Regions from separate parts of the Halobacillus sp. B23F22_1 genome, predicted to be linked through region 1. Evidence: riboswitches for the same ligand, from Rfam matches in the RefSeq annotation. Region 1 holds a riboswitch; each other region holds the start of a gene.
The links. Region 1 has a riboswitch for cobalamin ahead of ACGTNH_RS18045 (hypothetical protein). Riboswitches for the same ligand answer to the same signal wherever they lie in the genome.

Region 1 (5,101 bases):
CTGTGAAAATTCGTTCATAGGCTTTAGCTGCCACACGGAGGGAAGTAACTGGATAAATGACCATGTTCATGCCAAAGGATTGAAAGTCTTCTCCTGTAAAATAGGGAGTCTTTCCGAACTCCGTCATGTTTGCCAGCAAGGGAGCATTGATAGCGGATGAAGCATGTCGAAAGTCTTCTTCACTTGTCAGGGCTTCTGGAAATATGGCATCGGCACCGGCTGTCTCATACTGATTAGCACGCTCGATGGCTTTTGTCATACCTTCGACTGACTTTGCGTCTGTCCGTGCTACGATGACAAGCGTTGGAGCAACTTCTTTAATTGTACGGATTTTCTGCATCATTTCTTCAGGTTCAATCAGTTTTTTTCCGTTTAAATGACCGCATTTTTTTGGCAGCAGCTGATCTTCAATCTGCACTGCAGCCACTCCTGCTTCCACCATTTCTTTCGCAGCACGTGCTACATTAATGACTCCGCCATATCCCGTATCAATATCGACGAGGAGAGGGAGGTCTGAAGCTCGGATCAATTCTTGTGCTCTTTCAGCCATTTCGTTGGAATAAATGAGACCGAGATCAGGGAGCGCCCGGCTGGCTGTATAGGCGGCTCCAGATAAATAGATAGCTTTAAAACCGACATCTTTTGCGATTTTAGCAGACATTCCATCGTGGGCGCCGGGGATTTTTAATAATTCTTCTTGTTCGATTAATCGTTTAAAGGCTTCTGCTCGTTCTGGCTGAGTTGATTTTTCTTCAACAATCCATGACATCTTTAGTCCTCCTTACATAGTTGAGTTATATTCGGAACTGCTCCATAAATTGATCAACAGGTGTGTTTCTTAATTCTTCATAATCCTCACATACATTTAGAATGCGATTGACTTGACGGAAGGGGAAGCGTGTCTTCAGGTTTTCCCGGAATTTATTTAAAAGCAGCGGCAGGCCTTCGTCACGGCGTCGTCGGTGACCAATTGGATATTCTATACTTACTTGTTCAGTGTGGGACCCGTCATTAAAGAATACTTGAACAGCGTTGGCTATCGACCGTTTATCAGGATCTAGATAATCTTTGCTGAATTGTTCGTTTTCTATGGTTTTCATTACGTTTCTCAAACGGTCGATTTCAGGGTTGCGGGCTACTTCATCTTCATAATGATCCGCATTTAACGTTCCATAAAGCAGGCCGATGGCAGTAATGTATTGTAAACAATGGTCACGGTCTGCCGGATTATAAAGCGGTCCTTCTTTATCAATGATTCTAATCGCCGATTCATGGGTCGTAATCGTTACTTGTTCAATGTCCTGGATTCTACCTTTAATTTGCTCATGCAATTCGATCGCTGCTTCAGCTGCAGTCTGTGCATGGAATTCAGCGGGGTATGATATTTTGAAAAGTATGTTCTCCATCACGTACGAGCCAAAAGGGCGGGCAAGGTTCAACTCTTTGCCGCCGAAAAGAACATCCTGGAATCCCCATTCAGGAGCAGATAAAGCTGTCTTATATCCCATTTCTCCCTTCATCGTCATCAAGGCCAGTCGTACCCCGCGGCTTGTGGCATCTCCGGCTGCCCACGATTTCCGAGATCCGGTGTTCGGTGCATGACGGTAAGTCCGCAGACTGGAGTTATCGATCCACGCTTGTGAAACGGCATTGGTCACGTCTTCTTTGCTTCCCCCTAACATAGCAGTTACAACAGCCGTGGTTGCAACTTTTACGTAGAGCACATGGTCCAGTCCCTCACGGTTGAGGCTGTTTTCCAGGGCCAGAATCCCTTGAATTTCATGGGCTTTAACGATATTTTCAAGAACCGAATCCATTTTCAGTGGTTTCTTTCCTTCAGCTATACGTCTGCGGCTGATATAATCAGAAATCGCTAAAATTCCGCCTAAGTTGTCAGAAGGGTGACCCCATTCTGCAGCCAGCCATGTATCATTGTAATCCAGCCAGCGGATCATACAGCCTATGTTAAAGGCTGCGTGGACGGGATCAAGTTCGTAAGACGTTCCTGGAACGCGTACGCCATTCGGTACGACTGTTCCCGGTACAATTGGTCCTAAGTGCTTCGTGCATTCGGGATAGCGCAGGGCTAAAAAACCACAACCTAACGTATCCATTAATACATATTGTGCCGTTTCTAAAGCTTCCTCGCTGTTTATTTCTCCATAAACAGCATATTCGGCGATACGCTCCAACACCTGGTCTGCTGTTTGGGGTGCAGCTGCTTTTACTTCTGACATCTTCATCTCCACCTTTCAAATCTATGTAATGAATATTGATGAAAACGGCCGGGCAAGCCCGGACGTTTTACTATTAAGGATGCAGGCCGCGCGGACCGGTATAGATAACCCTTGGTCTAAACAATTTGTTGTTGGAATACTGTTCAGCCACGTGGGCGCAGATCCCCAGGGTTCGTGCCGCAAAGAAGATCGGGGTGTACAAATCTATCGGGATGCCTAACAAATAGTAAACAGGCGCCGCATAATAATCTAAATTCGGATACAGACCTTTTTCTTCTTTCATCAGCTGTTCTCCTGCTTCACACATCCCAAAAAGATCATCGCGTTTTCGCTCGGCGGCAAGTTCACGTAGTGCTTCCTTCATCAGCGCCGCTCTTGGATCCATTTTCTTCATATAAACACGATGACCAAAACCCATCACTTTTTCTTTGTTTTTTATTTTTTCGTAGAGAAGACTGCGGAATCCATCTGTCGTTCTTCCTTCTAAGAGCATGTGCATGACGGCCTCATTTGCACCACCGTGAAGGTTTCCTTTCAAAGAAGCTACTGCCCCGGTTAGAGCTCCATAAATGTCAGCATTTGTGGAAGCAATCACGCGGGCTGTGAATGTTGAATTTGGCATTTCATGCTCACTGTACACCATTAAAGATTGATCAAAATATTTAGCTTCATCCGGGGTTGGTTCTTTTCCAGTAATCATATATAAGAAGTTAGCACTGTAAGGAAGTTCCAGTTTTGGTTCTACAATTGCTTCGTCGTGAAGAATGTGGTAGCTGTTAGCTGTAATGTTAGGGATTTTTGCCAGAAGGCGGAGAGCGGTTCGATTGATTTCATATTCTCTGCGTTCATCTAAATTCTTCTCATATCCTGAAAGCGCGGAAATTCCTGTTCGCAGGGCATCCATCGGGTGAGTTTCTTTTGGAAGCTTGCTGAACAAAGAGAAAAAACGATCCGGGAGTTTATATTCTGCTCTTAATTCCTGCTCAAGAGAGGAACGCTCTGATTTCTCCGGCAATTCACCGTCTAATAATAGATGAACGATATCAAGGTATTGTTTGTTTTGAGTAAGCTCAATCAGATCATATCCTCGAAGGACAATTTCTTCAGCATCAACATCTAAATAAGAAAGCTTTGTTTCTGTTGCAATTACCCCGTCTAAGCCGGGTTTATAGGCTGTTTGCTCTGGCATTAGAATCCTCCTAATTGCTCAAAATAGTAAACGCTTTCAAAAAGGGAAATATCAATCTTTTAATACCAACTGCTTACCTACTATTTCTTTATGGACAAACACATAGGCTTGCTCGAGATATTTAAGTTCTTGATGACCGTCGTCCTGTTGAATAAGCTCTTCTTTAATTTGTTCATAAACCGTCTCTAAGGTACGGGGAACAGAAGAAACCATGTAGTTCATAATACGTGATTTGAACTCATTTACGTAAAACTCAATGGAAGCGCTCAAAATATACACCTCTAGTCAAATAGAAATAAAGCCATTAAAAAAACAACTTCCAAGAGAAGTTGTTAAGTTGAGATCACAGTTATCCGGAGAAAGTATCATAAGGAGACATACCTTGCCATACTCTTTCCACTCGCACTTAACACCCCCTATCCTCGTAGGTATTGATGTTCGTTGAAACAGGCAGGTCTCCTGGCTTATGATCAACACTCCCTGGATCCTTCCCATCCTCGTTTTATAACGAGAACAGTGGCCTTCCAGTTCGCTCCCAAATACAGTTGCGGGACAGCATCGGATTATCACCGATTTCCCTTTTAAGCAGTTAAACACGAATAGCGCTTAGCCGCACCTTAATCAAAATCTTATTTAGTTTTGACTTTTTCAATATAACAAAAATTTTGAAAATAAACAAATATTTCTAAAGAGCGTTAAAATTGGTGCAAATCTCATCGTTCCTTTTAGCAAGTGTATATGAGAGGTTACAAATGGGTTGCATTAAAATTTTTTGAAATTTATTAATATTTTATATTTACACGGTCGATTATCATGTTGTATATTTATCATACAAATTATGATAGCGCTTTCTTTTTTTGAGCGTTAAGGAGGTAAGAAATTGTCCATATGGGATTTAGCCATTGATGTAGGATTGATTTCAGTTTTATTGTTAGTTGGGGTTATATTACGGGCAAAGCTTAAAATTGTACAAAAGTTATTTATTCCAGCTAGTATCATAGCGGGAGTGGCGGGGTTGACTTTGGGACCTAATGGATTTGATCTGCTCCCTTTTTCAAGTCTCGTGAGTAATTATCCAACCGTATTGATTGCTGTTATTTTTGGTGCGATTCCAATAGGAGCGGCTAAAGTAAATTGGAAGCAAACGTTTGGACGAGTAAGAAATATGTGGATATACTCGATGCTCCTGACCATGCTTATGTGGGGCGGGGGAGCGATGATTGCTTACATACTTTTAGCTAACCTTTGGGATATTCCGAGCGGGTTTGGGTTGATTCTTGGTGCTGGTTTTCTCGGTGGCCACGGAACGGCCGCAGCCGTAGGTGAAGCTTTTAGCGGGCTTGGATGGGAAGAAGCCACAGCTCTTGGTTATACTTCAGCTACCATTGGTTTGATTTGTGCTATTCTCGGTGGTCTGCTGCTAATTAAAATGAACGCACGGAATAATCAAACCAACTTCATTTCAGACTTTGAGGATTTACCAAATGAATTACGAACGGGGTTAGTTCCTGCTAATCTTCGTCAATCATCGGGTAGTGATACTGTTTCCAGCAATTCGGTGGACCCATTATTTTTCCACATTGCCTTACTTGCTGTTGTTGTAATGTTTAGTTACTTCTTACAGGAAGGAATACAAGCGATATTCCCGCAAGTCAGCATCCCGTTACTAAGCCTT
Region 2 (5,101 bases), on a different contig from region 1:
TTTAACAAGTATTCTTCTTCATTCGAATAGGCATGTAGTAAGGTGCAGCAAACTTTTGAAAAGAGAGGAGGGACGGGATGATTCAAGTGGCAGGGGTTGTTTTTCAACCGAATGATTTAGGGACGATGGATAGCAGGGAGCAAATGATTATTAGGCAGATGGTGGATTCACCGAGTATGTATACTTATGGATCCAGGGATGAATTAATATTTGAAATCAAACTGAGGAAAGAAATAGTAAAGAGTGCAGAATTAATGAACGACAGTCAAGTTGAATTTGCTACTTTTGAAACCACCCGCAGTAATCCTGATTACTGGTTGTTCACGGGTTATGGAGCGCTGCGCCTGAGACCAGGTGTACGGCCTTCTGATGCGATAACGGATATTTTTACAAATAGCAGGCTTTATGCATTTGAATGTGCAGGAGCTATGCTGATCATCTATTATCACGCTGTATTACAAGTGATCGGAGAAGCTGCTTTTAATCGTATATTTCCTGACCTTTATATTTATAGCTGGCACGCGGATAGTGATCTCGGGCTTTATCCATCGTACATTAATCGCTTTTTACCAGGGGATGTCGTTTACTTTGATAATCCAGCTTTTGACCCCAGTGCCCCTCAATGGAGAGGGGAAAATGCAATTGTGGTCGGGAGGGACCTTTACTTCGGTCATGGAATTGGGATCATGACAGCGAAAGAAATGATAGAGACGCTGAATCGACTAAGACGCGAGGGGGCCATTCAGTCCGCGTACTTGACAAATTTAGTCGTTCGCCCATCCTTCAGGCACTTACAGCAGTTTGCAGTTATGACGAGAAATGGTCCTGTACGAAAATATCAGCCTGCAATGATTTTACATGATGAGAACTCGATTTCATATGATCGATACCGTTATTTCTTTAGTAAAGTGTTTAAACGCTGGTAGATGACCACAAATTATAAAAAAAGAGAAAACATAATTGATAACTAAGAAAGACCCAATCAAATTCAATTTGATTGGGTCTTTCGTATTTTACCCTTCTAATTATCCTTTGCTAGACTGTAACTTTTGTTCGATTTCTAATCGGATATTGTGCGCGGCTTTTACCATGTTCGTAAGGGCTTCCGTTGTTTCACTAACACCTCTTGTTTTTAGACCGCAGTCCGGATTCACCCAGAACTGGCGCGGGTCGAGTACATTTAATGCACGAAGAATGTACTTTTCCATTTCTTCCGCTTCAGGGACTCGGGGACTATGAATATCATACACTCCCAGTCCAATTCCTTTTTCATACGATTGCTTTTCAAAGTCAGCGATCAGTTCTCCGTGACTTCTTGCCGCTTCAATTGAAATAACGTCAGCATCCAATGCATCAAGTGTATGCATAATTTCCCCAAATTCGGAGTAGCACATATGCGTATGAATTTGTGTTTCATTCTTAACAGAAGAAGTGGCTAGTTTAAAAGCGTAGACCGCTTCATCCAGGTATTGCTGCTGTTTCTTAGGTTTAAGCGGCAAGCCTTCCCGTAAAGCAGGTTCATCAACTTGTATCATATGAATATGGTTTTCTTCTAAAGCTCTAATTTCTTTTTGCAGCGCTAAAGCAATTTGCTTGGTTACATCGAATTCGCTGATATCCTCGCGCACAAAAGACCAATTTAAAATTGTAATCGGCCCTGTGAGCATTCCTTTAACCGGCTTTTTGGTCAACGATTGAGCATAACTGATTTCCTTCACGGTCATCGGCTCGGTTAAAGCAACATCACCATAAATAATAGGAGGCTTCACGCAGCGCGAACCATAGGACTGCACCCAGGCATATTTTGTAAAAGCAAACCCCTCGAGTTTTTCACCGAAGAATTCGACCATATCATTTCGTTCAAACTCTCCGTGTATTAGAACGTCAAGTCCAATTTCCTCCTGACGTGCAATCCATTCTCTCATATTTGCTTCAATAAAGCTCTGATAGTCAGTATCCGTCCAATCTCCTCTGCGCCATTTAAGACGTCCTTGTCGGATTTCTGTTGTTTGCGGCAGACTTCCAATTGTCGTAGTGGGCAGTAAAGGAAGGTTAAAAAAGTTTTGATGAATGGATTGGCGCTCAGAGAAATGTTGTTCGCGTGTTGGTTCAACGCCTTTCCAAAATTCGACTTCCTTTTGTACATCTGTGTTATTTCTGATCTCAGACTGCCATAATTGTTCGCGGCATTCGGCTTGGAATGTCAGTTTTTCTTCAACCGTTTTTCTGCCTTTATTTAAGCCTTCTGTTAAAAGTTTAATCTCTTCCAGCTTTTGGTCGGCAAAGGCCAACGCATTCTTTAGTTGCGGATCTAATTCAGATTCCGTTTCAACCGTTACGGGTACATGTAATAAACTGCAAGAAGGTTGAACAATTAAGCGATCCTCATTTACGAAAGAACGCAGCGTTTCCAGCAGAGTCAATGAAGCAGAAAGATCATCTTTCCAAATGTTTCGCCCATTGATGACGCCTGCTGCCAACGTTTTTTCTGCAGGAAACCCGAAATTCTTTATTGCCTCCAGGTTCGCCCCTTGATCATGTACGAAATCAAGTCCAATTCCAGCTACGGGAAGAGATACAACTTCTTCATAATAATCAATGGATTCAAAATATGTTTGCAGTAATACGTTCAGACTGGAAAGTTTACGATCGATGGATTGATAGACATTCTTAAATACATTAATTTCATCCTTAGTCAGTGTTGTGGCTAAAATTGGCTCATCGATTTGTACCCATTCTGCTCCTGCTTTTTCTAGCTGTTGCAGGACTTGTATGTACAACGGTACGAGTTTCTCAACTAATCTCTCAAAGTCTTTGTCCTCAAAGCCTTTTGATAATTTTAATAAGGAAACAGGACCGAGAAGGACCGGTTTTCCTGTAATATCGAGCTTTTCCTTTGCTTCTAAAAAGTAGGGAAGCAGTCGGTTTTCTACTAGTTTTGGCTCCGAATCTGATGAAACTTCAGGAACGATGTAATGGTAGTTCGTGTTAAACCATTTTGTCATCTCTGAAGCTACAGCGTTTTTATTGCCACGAGCGATATCAAAATAAGTATGCAGGGAATTTTCGTCTTGCTGCTGAAAACGTTCAGGGATTAAGCCAAACATCACAGCTGTATCCAGGACATGATCATAGAGACTGAAATCTCCAACAGGGATTAAATCAATGCCCAGATCTTTTTGTTTCTTAAGGTCATAGAGTCTTAACTTTTCTAATTCAGTTTGAAGCTCTTGCTCACTTATATTTCCTTTCCAGTACTGTTCTAATGCTTTTTTCCATTCACGCTTTTCTCCAATTCTTGGATAGCCTAAATTTGAACTTTTTGTCATCCTGGTTCCTCCTTGTATAATAAAAAATCCATAAAAAAATCTCCCTTCTTAAAGAGAGATTGTTATGACAGCATATTTAAAATCGTCTGTTTAGACAGACTGATCCCATTACTTGTCCTAACACCTCCCTATTACCCGTAGGTTGTAGTGCGTCATCACCAGGCAGGTCTCCTGACTTAAGATCTTCACATTCCTGCGTCTTCCCATCTTTTATTCAAAAGAAAGTGACTTGCTGCAGGATGCTCCCTCTAACAGTGGCGGGACCGTGCCGGATTTTCACCGGACTTCCCTTTTAAGCTGAATAAGCTCTTATGAACTTAGCCAACACCTGAGTGATTTAAGATATTTAGTTTATCTAGCATGTGTATATAAAAAACCTCTCGGTGAGAGAGGTTTACACACGCACCTCTCTTATTTTTCAAAGCCTTCGCTTTGCTGGAATTAGCACCACAATCAAGTAGATCGGTTGCCGGGTTTCACAGGGCCAGTCCCTCCACCTCTCGAAATAAGAGATTCTATTGAATTGATTATAAGACTAGCATGGGAGGATGAAGCTGTCAATGGAGCATCAGGGTACCTGGTACCGAAAAGCTGTAAAAGAGCGAAGTGCCAAGTGGGAATTTCGGTACCTGGTACCCGGTACGCTCTTCGATTTTGTCCCAAGCTTTTAAAAGAATTTACATCGCCACTTCTTTTCCAGATTTTCTCGTTTCTTCTTCCTTTACTGGCTGAAGTTCGGTGATATGTGCTTTGCCTGGTTCGTTTAAGAAGAAACAAGCGATAAAGCAGCAAAACGCCATAATAGAAATTCCAAAAAAGAACAGCGAAGGATTCAGTACGCCAAGTACGGCTAGAAATAAAACAGAACCTACATTTCCATAAGCACCAACCATCCCGGCGACCTGTCCAGTCAAGCGTTTTTTCACAAGTGGCACCATCGAGAATACAGCACCCTCGCCAGCCTGTACAAAAAAGGAACACGTCATTGTCAATAGAACAGCAGCTACAATCGACCAATCGGACCCGATCTGAGCCATTCCAAGATAAGCGACGGAGGTAGCGGCCAACAAAATAATGAGAGTCTTCTTACGGCCAAATTTATCACTGAGCCAACCGCCTCCAGGACGGGCGATGAGGTTCATAAAGGCAAACGAACTGGCGATCATTCCAGCTCCGGCTACTCCCATACTAAACGTAGCTTCAAAAAACATCGGCAGCATAGAAATAACGGCTAATTCTGAGCCAAAAGTAATAAAATAAGCGAAGTCTAAAATAGCCACTTGTTTAAATGAATACTGTTCTTCTTCAGGGACGCCTTTTCGTAAATGATCACGGTTCACTATCCAGATTTTATATAAGTTATAAAAATACACAGCTGCAAGAACCACGTAAATGAACACAGCGATTTGGTTTGATATGAGTGAAGTATTGCTTAATTGCCACGTGATTAAAGCAAGCGCGGCATATAGAGGAATAGACATGAGCATAAGTCCAATCATGCTTCTGTAGCTGGTTACTTCCATCGCACCACTTCGCTTAGGTCTCTTAAATTCTTTACCAGCAGGCGTGTTCTCAACGGACCTGAAATAAATAAATGCATACACAATACATAAAAAACCAGTTAGAGCGATGGCCAGGCGCCAGCCATTTTCACCGCCAAATAACATAGCAAGAAGCGGCAGGGAGAAGGCGGCTGCTGAAGAACCGAAGTTTCCCCATCCTCCGTATATGCCTTCAGCAAGACCAAGATGTTTTTCCGGAAACCACTCGGA
Region 3 (5,101 bases), on a different contig from region 1:
AGAAGAACTTGATGCCAGCTCAAACATTTGGGGTGGACCCACTTTTTATTTCTATCCAGAAGAAGAGGAAGTTTATGCCTCTGAGCAAACCACTGGCATGGAAGCAGAGGATGAAGGGGACGACAATTTTGATGCAATTGAGGACTTTATGATCGGATTCTTAAGTGACAGCGTTAACGCATTGAATCACGGTGACTTTTCAATGGTTGCTTCTTCATTTACTGAGGATGGAGAAGGAAAAGCAGAGTATGAAGACTTCATTGACTCTAGCGGTGACCGCATCGAAAGTGAAACCTTTCTGGGTGGAGAATTACTTGACTACGAAGAGAAGGAAGAGGGCTTTATTGAGGTTGTTATGAGTGAAAACTATGAAATTACTTACACGGATGGCGAGTACAAGGAACCGAGATTGGAAGGAACATATCTCCTTAAAGAGGATGAAGGAGATTATAAAGTAGACGTGTATGTGAATATTGATTAGAAAAAAGAGACTGGAGATAGAGGTGAAAAAATGAACATTCTAATAAGGGCAAATCATTAGCGCAGTCAAAATGCGAAGACGTCAGAGGGAACAGCTCGAACCGAGCGCTTCTTTCTGAGGTAGCTGAGGCGGGTCCATGAAGAGTGAATCATTTTGAGGAAGCGATGTTTAAATTCTCTTTACCATAAATCATTCGGACTGATTTCTCCAGAATCGTTCGGATGATTTTTTGCTTTATTCCGTTTGTCAGCCTGTTTTGTTATAGAGAGCAAAAGCTTTTAGGTTTTTGTTGTAATGTGTTGCTGATTTCCAATAAAAACCTTAGAATGATATACCAAAACAGGAGGTGGTTCCATGGAGAACAGTTTAGTTCAACCAGATGATGTATGGATATTGTGGGCATTTCTTGCAGGATGGGCTGCAATCAGTATTTACTTGGAACAAAATTACAAGTGGGCATCCAAATTTTCCGGTGCAATTATTGCTTTAGTCGGGGCGATGATTTTAGCGAATGTTGGAGTAATCCCATTAGAATCACCTGTGTATGATACGGTTTGGAATTATGTTGTGCCACTGGCTATTCCGCTTCTTTTGTTTCAAGCGAATATTCGTAAGATATGGAGTGAAAGCGGCCGGTTATTATTGTTATTTTTCCTTAGTGCTGCCGGTACTGTGGCAGGATCAATCATTGGTTTCTTTCTTTTAAAAGACGTAGTTCCCGGTCTAGATCAGGTAGGGGCGATGATGACAGGGTCTTACATAGGGGGCGGCGTGAACTTTGCGGCTTTGTCTGCTAAGTTTGAAGCACCTGGAGAACTCGTTTCCTCTGCTGTGGTTGCAGATAATTTAATGATGGCTGTTTATTTCTTCATACTAATGGCACTGCCGGCAATTGGCTTTTTTACTAAAAGGTTTAAGACGCCTTATATGGATGAGCGGTCTGAGTCTGATGTGAATGAGAACGACCAAACAGATGCGGCCTCTTACTGGGGTAGAAAAGAAATGTCGCTTCAGGATATAGGTTTGGCTGTTGGTAGTTCATTTGTGCTCGTGGCTGCTTCTTTTACAATTGCCGATTGGTTTGGTGAACTTATTCCAGCAGGTGAGGATGTTAATATCCTAAGTAATGTACTAAACGGAATTCTAGGTGATGGATATTTAATGTTAACTACATTGACGATGATTGCTGTTACTGTGTTTCCAAAGTATTTTGAAGGGATTCATGGCGCTCAGGAAATAGGCACATACTTGATTTATATCTTCTTTGTGGTCATAGGAATTCCAGCGTCAGTTGTGCTTATTTTTCAAAATGCTCCAATGCTGCTGGTGTTTGTATTTATTATCGTGATGAGTAATATGGTGGTTTCTTTTGTCTTAGGACGCGTCTTTAAATTTAGCCTGGAAGAAGTAATCGTTGCGTCTAACGCCAATATTGGCGGCCCGACGACAGCAGCTGCGATGGCGATTGCGAAGGGATGGACGAAGCTGGTGGTGCCGATTCTCTTAGTCGGTACACTCGGTTATATTGTAGGAAACTATATCGGTACAGGTATTGGTGTCTGGTTCAGTAGTTTTTAAGTAGTGAATAGGACAGGACAAAGTGCATTATCGCTCCCTCAAAATACTTGAGTTTACTGGATAAATTCTATCAAGCCCCACGCATTACTTGTCGGGGGATGCTTTCCGCGGGCACGGCCTCAGCTAACTTGGTCAAGAAGATCACTTGACCCAGTGGATCCTCGGCTTGCGCTGTTCCCGCGACGCATCACAGGACGTGGCCGGTTTTAATCGACCAGGCGTCAACCCCGAACGCTCATCGCAGTATCAACAGAGATCAATTTAACACCCATTCGAATGTTTAAAATATCTGCTCTTATGAACCTTCTATATGGGGGCTGGTTAGAGAACGATATAAGATGAAAACGAAGAACAATCAACTGAAGCATAGATACTTATGTATCGGCTTCTTATTTTATTGGGAAAATAATTAGTAAATGGGAGAGGAAGACGTTTATACAATTATTATAGGTAAACCCGTGATTTTTCCGAATTGTTCATTTAAAATAGAAAGGAATAGAATATCGTCGAAAAAATAGGCGTGATGGACGTTTCATCACTTAAAAGGGAAGTTGGTTCGATTCCAACGCGGTCCCGCCACTGTATTTGCGAGCGATCTGCATAATTCCACTGTGTGTAAGCATGGGAAGGAGCAGCAAGCGATGACCATAAGCCAGGAGACCTACCTATTTTTCTTCACCAAAACCCTACGCGGATAGGAGGTGTGATCAGAAGCGGCTTGCCATAATCGTGCAGACGCGTTGGTTACGTATACACATCTAAATGTAGGATGTGTTTTTTTGTGTTCATTTTTATAAAAAGGGGAGATCGTTATGAAAAAGTACTGGCGTTACATAGGGGTTGCTTGTTTATCCGCTGGATTGCTCATGGGATGTGCAGACGATTCAAGTGAGGAATCAAATGATGAAGCACCGGAAGATAGCAATGAAGAAGCTTCTGGTGAAACGAGCTATCCGTTAATAGTCGAAGATGCGGTGGAAAACGAAGTAGAAATAGAAGAGGATCCTGAGCGCATTGTCAGTTTAATTCCGAGCAATACGGAAATTGCGTTTGAGCTTGGCGCAGGCGATGAGGTCGTCGGTGTGTCAGAGAACGATAATTACCCGGAAGAGGTATCGGAGCTTGATCAGGTCGGGGGTATGGAAATTAATGTGGAAAAAGTAATCTCCCTTGAGCCTGATTTGGTACTGGCCCATGCCTCCAGCGCGCACAATTCACAGGAAGCACTTGAACAGATCGAAGAGGCAGGAATTGCCGTATACGTTGTTGAAGATGCGGCCAGCTTTGACGGGGTTTACGACACGATCGAAGCTGTTGGTGAACTCGTGAATGAGCAGGAAAATGCGAAGGAAATCGTAAATAGCATGCAGGAAGACGTTGAGGCAGTAGAAGAACAGGCTGCAGAAGTCGAAGAGTCGAAACGTGTGTTTGTCGAGGTGTCTCCTGAGCCGGAAATTTATACAACTGGGACAGGCACATTTATGAATGAGATGCTTGACATGATTCAGGCGGAAAATGCGGCAGCTGATGAAGAGGGCTGGGTGCAGATGAATGAGGAAGCTGTCATCGACATGCAGCCGGACACGATTATTACGACGTATGGTTACTACACAGAAGATCCAGTAGAGCAAGTGTTAAGCCGTGAGGGATGGGAAGAAGTTCCTGCAATTGAAAATGAAGAAGTCATCGATGTGCACTCTGACCTTGTCACCCGCTCAGGACCGCGGTTAGTAGAAGGGTTGAAAGAGCTGGCAGAAGCGGTTTACCCTGACACATTTGGCGATGAGTAAATTTTTCACCTACGCAGGATCTCTACTGGTATTAGCCGGTGCGATCATAGCCGCGGTAGGAGCGGGCAGCGTGTCTGTTCCACTTCCAGATATTGTAAAAGTGATTATTGCTCAAGTAACACCTTTTTTCCCACAGGTGGATACTGTTCATGCCAGTATTATCGGGGATGTCCGGCTGCCGCGTGTTTTATTAGCTGGTCTGGTGGGGGCCTCGCTTGCGATTTCAGGCGCAGCTTTTCAAGGACTTTTACAAAATCCGCTGGCTGACCCTTATACGTTAGGTGTTTCATCAGGGGCTTCCGTAGGGGCCGTGCTCGTCCTGTTCCTCGGTCTTTCATTTCCCATCTTCTCAATGGTTACGCTGCCGGTTATGAGTATCTTAACGGCCGTACTAGCGCTGCTGTTTGTCATTACGTTTGCCCGCATGCTTGATCACACCCTGTCGATTGAGACGCTTATTTTAACAGGAATTGTGATGGGATCTTTTTTAGGCTCCCTCATTTCTTTAATGATTGCCTTAACTGGCGATGAACTGCGGCAGATCGTAGGCTGGCTGCTAGGAAGCGTCGCAATGAGAGGCTGGAATTACGTCAGTCTGCTCATTCCCTTTTTTGTAATCGGGTCACTTCTGCTCTTAATTCAAGGACAAGAGCTTAACGCGATGTCTTTAGGAGAAGAACGGGCGAAGCAGCTCGGCGTTCCGACCGAAAAACGAAAAGCGGTTATTTTGCTGGCCGCTTCAATATTAACAGGAGCTGCGGTTGCGGTTTCAGGAACAATTGGATTTGTAGGACTCGTCGTGCCTCACATCTGCCGGAAGATATTTGGCGTCGATCACCGCCATTTACTGCCGCTGTCATTAATCAACGGTGCGACGTTCTTAATTTTAGCTGATCTCGTATCACGCACGATTATCGCTCCCGTTGAACTGCCAATAGGTGTGATTACTTCACTAATTGGAGCTCCGATCTTTGCGGTTATTTTGTATCAGCAACGAAAAGAACGCAGCACACCGTTTAAAAGGAGGGGACCTGCACATGATTAAAGTGAAAAACGTATGCGGCGGTTATGAGGAGAAGCCGATTGTTGATCATGTTGATTTTTTCGTTTCAAAAGGCGAATTCTTTGGCGTGGTCGGTCCAAATGGCTGCGGTAAGACAACGTTGTTTAAGATGATGAGCGGCGTCCTCCCTTTATGGAGCGGTACAGTATCGATAGATGAGAGGACCATAGATGAATACGATCGAAAAAG
Region 4 (5,101 bases), on a different contig from region 1:
CCTAAATACATGGAGTGGTACGGGGCTTTTGGGCTTATTATTACACTTGCCTGGTTATATATTGAAATTCTCAGGCTGTTAAGAAAAATTCGACGTTAACAGCTCCACGAACTCAGGGATTTCCCTTTAACATATTTCCGTAATATTTGTAACATAATTGAAATATAACCTTTAAAAATATTCGGATTTGTATTAAAATGAGGGAAGATGCTGGGAGGATCATAATGTTCGACAAACTGATTCATCATAAAAATAAATTCATACTCATCACTGTGTTATCATTCGTCCTGGGCGGTTCGCTCTTTTTTATAAATTCCACACCCACTCGTTCTGAGAAGCCGGCGGAAATTACACCTACAATCTTTGTGCATGGTTTTAAAGGCGGCCCTGGTTCCTTTAATACGATGCTCAAACGTTTTGAAGATAATAATTGGGGAACGAAGCGGATGATAATTTACGTTAAATCTTCAGGACATGTACGTGTTCGAGGAGGCATTCCTCATACGATGAATCCATTCATCCAGGTTATTTTTGAAAATAACCGTGCAAGTGTAGCTGACCAGACAAATTGGATGCAGCACATCATGACAAAGCTTAAACATGACTATGCTATCGATCAAGTAAATTTAGTCGGGCACTCTATGGGGGGCTTAGCTTCTACAAACTTTTTATTAAACAACCAAGAAGGCGACTACCCTGACGTTAACAAATTAGTAGCTATCGGCAGTCCCTTCCTTGGCATCGGACAAAGTGACTACTTCACATTGAATACGGGAGAAGCAGTGGTGGATTTACAAGTGGAATCAAATGCTTTAACGACGATGATTAATAATAAAGCGAACTTTGATGAAGATGTGCCGGCTTTATCTATTGCCGGGGTTGTTAATGAAGAAGATTTAGAGGAAGACCACTGGGATGGCCTAGTCACAAAGCAAAGTGCCCATGGTTTGCAAAATATTGTTCCAACAAGAAACTTTCATCAGGAAACTTTTATAGATGAATTCTCGACTCATTCAGGGCTGCACGAACATCCAGGTGTAGATGAATCGGTAGCTGAGTTCTTATGGAGTATCCATTAAATACGAAAAAGCCGCAGCATCTGTATTGATCTGCGGTTTTCTTTTATAGATTCTTATATGTAGTCATGACCACTTCACCAATAGCAGCAATCGTCTGGTCCTTAAAAGATAAAGGTACACCTTTACCGTCAGGGTGACGATAATAATAACCGCTTTCAATTGGTGTATAACCTAAACCTTCTAACTTAAAAGTTAACGCTTCAGGAAGCTGAGTTGTCCCCGTCTTCTCAATAAAGTACTGGGCTGGATATATATTCACATCGACATCTCCAGCACCTGTGTAAACAACGAACAAGTCACTTGGTTTTTGTGCAATCCACTGCCCTTTTGAAAAAAGTGAAATTCTTAGTTTTTCAAGAGCAGAAATACCTTCTAGATGAACACCGAAGATGTCTAAAATCATTCTTCTTATTTCACCGGCAGAGATCCGCTCCCCGTAGTCTTGAAGGTAAAGATCCATCACTTCCACCTTAGATAAAGACTTTATAACATGCTCGTCTGCCTTCTGATCATTGGAACGTAAAGCTTTCAGAACTCGTTTCGTCACTTCCTCCGTATACACCTATTACCAACTCCTCAAGATGATACTCGCCATTTATTATACTAGAAAACGATGGCTGACTATAGATTAAAGGTACGTTTTATAATCTCTGCCGTTTCAACTGCGCTCTTATCCCTCGTTTTTATTTTCACATATTGTGCGGCCAACAGCGGTCACTTACAACTTCCTCCCCTAACTCAAGGGACCCCCGGGCAATCCCCATTGATGATTATCACTACGTTCTATTAACTGCAATTCTCCTTTATTGTTAAAGCACAGAACACTAGATCCAGGTACGATTATAGGTCTTGTCCCTATATGCATTCGAAGACCTAAGACATATCCCACAATAACTACTCCTTTTCAAATATAAATACCCACATGAACGTTAACGCTTGTTGTAATTCTCTAGGAAACGCTGTGACGTCCATTCCCTCTGCTTCTCTTTTAAACACACCATGTCCATCAATAAGCTTCAAGCCATTTTCTAACGCCAACTGTTCAAACTCCCACGGCATCATCGTATTACAAATTACCTTTTCCCCATAAACCCGACGGTAACTATTAATTCTAGGCTTCGCTGTTGGACCAAGTACTCCTACACATAGTTTCCCACCCGGTTTGAGGACTCGTTTCATCTCTGTTATCCCTTGATAAGGAACCTCTATCCACTCCAGGCAGTTAACCGCCATAATGGTATCAAAGCTTTCACTTTCAAATGGAAGTTGAACGATGTCCCCTTGCACAAAACGCAGGGTGTCGTGTGCAAGTCTTGATTTAGCCAATTCAATCATGTCTTCAGATAGATCTAAACCCGTTACTTCAAACCCGGCTTGTGCTAATTTATAAGAACCGTAACCGTCTCCGCATCCGAGATCGGCTATAGAATTGCCAATTTTTGCATGTTTCTTTATTAAAGGGATGATCGTTTTCCTGCTTCCGCTATCCCACATATTTTTACTATTTGCGTTCCAAAAAGAAGATCGTTCGTCCCACTGTTTTTCTGCTTCTTGATGCCAATTAAATGCCATTGCTCTACCTCCTGTTTATCAATCTCAAAAAAATCTCACCCTTCAATTATTCGATAGAACTAAGTATTTCTCCTTTATTTTTGTCCTTTCACATGCAAGTGCGCATCAAAAATGGTTGCACATTCCATTAATCTCCGTTATGCTTAGAACACAATATAAGCTAACATTAATTAAAACAAACACCATATATAGTATCCGCGAACAAAAGATGCCACTAGGCTTAATAGGGAATCTGGTGAAATTCCAGAGCTGCCCCCGCAACTGTAATCGCTCTTAAATCGGCAATCACCCACTGTGTGTTTCACGGGAAGGGGCCGGAGTAGAATTGAGCGTAAGTCAGGAGACCTGTCTTCATTCGCAGAAGTTTCAACTTCTTCGGGGATTGAGAAGATGAGACGATGGAATGAAGGCAGTTTCACTCTTTATGAGTCCTCTTTATTCCATGGTTTCATCCGCTCATTCATAGAGTGGATTTTTTTATGGATTAAATTTCTATTTATCATAGAGGAGTGATGGTATTGAGTACAATTGTGACGTCGTACTGGCAAGAATGGCTAAAAGCACAGGAGGAGAATTTTCCTGCACTGCCAATGAAACGAATCATCGAAAAATCAAAAGAGATTAAAGGAACCCAAAGCGAACAAGCTAAAGCTTTAATATTGGAATGCTTAGCAGAAATTAGTGAAACAGCTCCTAACTGGACGTACTTAGCCAGCAGCATTCACTTACAGCAAATGTATGAATCTTCGATTGCTAACCGCGGCACCGTGAAGGCATACCAAGGTTTTCATCATTTAATCGAAACGTTGGTTCAGGAAGATATCTATGACCCGAATCTACTTAGTCTTTATACAAAAGAAGAAATGGACGAACTTGAAAGAGCAATCGTTCCCGATCGTGATAGATTATTTACTTATATCGGGATTAAGACACTTGGCGATCGTTACTTAGCCCGTTCAAAATCCGGACTGGTCTATGAACTTCCCCAAGAACGGTTCATGGTTATTGCAATGGTATTAATGGCACACGAAAATACAGCCCGGCGTTTGGAGCTGGTCAAAGAATCTTACTGGGCCTTAAGCCACTTATACATGACAGTAGCCACTCCGACGCTTGCTAATGCCGGAAAGCGTTACGGTCAATTAAGCTCCTGTTTTATCGATACAGTAGACGATAGCCTGCAATCCATTTATGACAGCAATACCGATATTGCGAATTTAAGTAAACACGGTGGCGGTATAGGGGTATATCTAGGAAAAATCCGCAGCCGAGGCAGTGACATCCGAGGATTTAAAGGTGTTTCCTCAGGGGTACTACCTTGGATGAAACAATTGAATAATACCGCTGTTAGTGTAGATCAGCTTGGCCAGCGTCAAGGGGCAGTGGCCGTCTATTTAGACATCTGGCACAAAGATATCTTTCCGTTTCTTGACAGCCGATTGAACAACGGGGATGAACGCCAACGTACACATGACTTATTTACGGGTGTATCTATTCCTGACCTCTTTATGGAAGCTGTTGAACGTCGCGAGGACTGGTATTTGTTTGATCCTCACGAAGTACGAGACGTTATGGGCTTTTCATTAGAAGATTACTATGATGAAACGCGTGGAAACGGATCCTTTAGAGAACGTTACCAAGCCTGCATTGAAAACGACCTCCTTTCTAAAGAAAAGGTCCCAGCTATTGAGATCATGAAGCGAATCATGATTGGGCAGCTGGAAACGGGGACTCCTTATATGTTCTATCGTGATGAAGTCAACCGTATGAACCCAAACAGCCATAAAGGAATGATTTACTGCAGTAACCTTTGTACGGAAATCACTCAAAACCAAAGTCCGACTACTCAGGAAGAACAACGGGTTGAAGATGGAAAGATTATAACCGTTCAAACACCTGGCGATTTTGTTGTCTGCAACTTATCAAGCATTAACTTAGGTCGTGCCGTTCCTAACGATGTCCTTCCACGGTTGATCCCTATTCAAGTGAGGATGCTGGATAATGTTATTGATCAAAATACAATTCCGGTTCTGCAGGCACAGCTTACAAACCAGTCTTACAGAGGAATCGGATTAGGTACGTTCGGCTGGGCCCACCTGCTCGCTCAGAAAAAAATCGCCTGGGAATCAGACCAAGCGATTGATTATGCTGATGAAGTGTACGAGGAAATTTCCTACTATACGATTAAGGCAAGCAGTGAACTTGCCAAAGAAAAAGGAAGTTACCCTCTCTTTGAAGGATCCGACTGGGACTCGGGGAAATTCTTTGTTAAACGAGCGCTTGACCAAGACACTTCTCATGACTGGAAAGAGCTTCAGCAGGATGTGCACCGTAATGGCATAAGAAACGGGTATTTAATGGCGGTAGCACCGAATTCCAGTACATCCTTAATAGCTGGAAGTACGGCTAGTATTGATCCGATTTTCAAGAAGTTCTATTCCGAAGAGAAA

Region 2: linked by a shared signal. The riboswitch ahead of metE (5-methyltetrahydropteroyltriglutamate--homocysteine S-methyltransferase) and the one ahead of ACGTNH_RS18045 (hypothetical protein) in region 1 are both predicted to bind cobalamin.
Region 3: linked by a shared signal. The riboswitch ahead of ACGTNH_RS05410 (ABC transporter substrate-binding protein) and the one ahead of ACGTNH_RS18045 (hypothetical protein) in region 1 are both predicted to bind cobalamin.
Region 4: linked by a shared signal. The riboswitch ahead of ACGTNH_RS19350 (ribonucleoside-diphosphate reductase subunit alpha) and the one ahead of ACGTNH_RS18045 (hypothetical protein) in region 1 are both predicted to bind cobalamin.

What each region holds. Positions count from the first base shown of each region.
Region 1 is NZ_JBIEKE010000003.1:635,594-640,694, reverse strand. Features, by position in the region: gene prpB (methylisocitrate lyase) at 1-769, opposite strand, end outside; gene ACGTNH_RS18055 (bifunctional 2-methylcitrate dehydratase/aconitate hydratase) at 795-2,237, opposite strand; gene mmgD (citrate synthase) at 2,311-3,426, opposite strand; gene ACGTNH_RS18045 (hypothetical protein) at 3,478-3,696, opposite strand; cobalamin riboswitch at 3,859-4,061, opposite strand; gene ACGTNH_RS18040 (sodium/glutamate symporter) at 4,307-5,101, shown strand, end outside.
Region 2 is NZ_JBIEKE010000002.1:998,557-1,003,657, reverse strand. Features, by position in the region: gene ACGTNH_RS12810 (protein-glutamine gamma-glutamyltransferase) at 78-926, shown strand; gene metE (5-methyltetrahydropteroyltriglutamate--homocysteine S-methyltransferase) at 1,026-3,329, opposite strand; cobalamin riboswitch at 3,474-3,677, opposite strand; SAM riboswitch class I at 3,738-3,841, opposite strand; gene ACGTNH_RS12800 (NarK family nitrate/nitrite MFS transporter) at 4,007-5,101, opposite strand, start outside.
Region 3 is NZ_JBIEKE010000001.1:1,038,324-1,043,424, forward strand. Features, by position in the region: gene ACGTNH_RS05400 (TcaA NTF2-like domain-containing protein) at 1-481, shown strand, start outside; gene ACGTNH_RS05405 (DUF819 family protein) at 836-2,059, shown strand; cobalamin riboswitch at 2,559-2,742, shown strand; gene ACGTNH_RS05410 (ABC transporter substrate-binding protein) at 2,872-3,849, shown strand; gene ACGTNH_RS05415 (FecCD family ABC transporter permease) at 3,842-4,894, shown strand; gene ACGTNH_RS05420 (adenosylcobinamide amidohydrolase) at 4,887-5,101, shown strand, end outside.
Region 4 is NZ_JBIEKE010000004.1:65,982-71,082, forward strand. Features, by position in the region: gene ACGTNH_RS19330 (Bax inhibitor-1/YccA family protein) at 1-99, shown strand, start outside; gene ACGTNH_RS19335 (alpha/beta fold hydrolase) at 225-1,079, shown strand; gene ACGTNH_RS19340 (hypothetical protein) at 1,123-1,641, opposite strand; gene ACGTNH_RS19345 (class I SAM-dependent methyltransferase) at 1,974-2,651, opposite strand; cobalamin riboswitch at 2,840-3,018, shown strand; gene ACGTNH_RS19350 (ribonucleoside-diphosphate reductase subunit alpha) at 3,164-5,101, shown strand, end outside.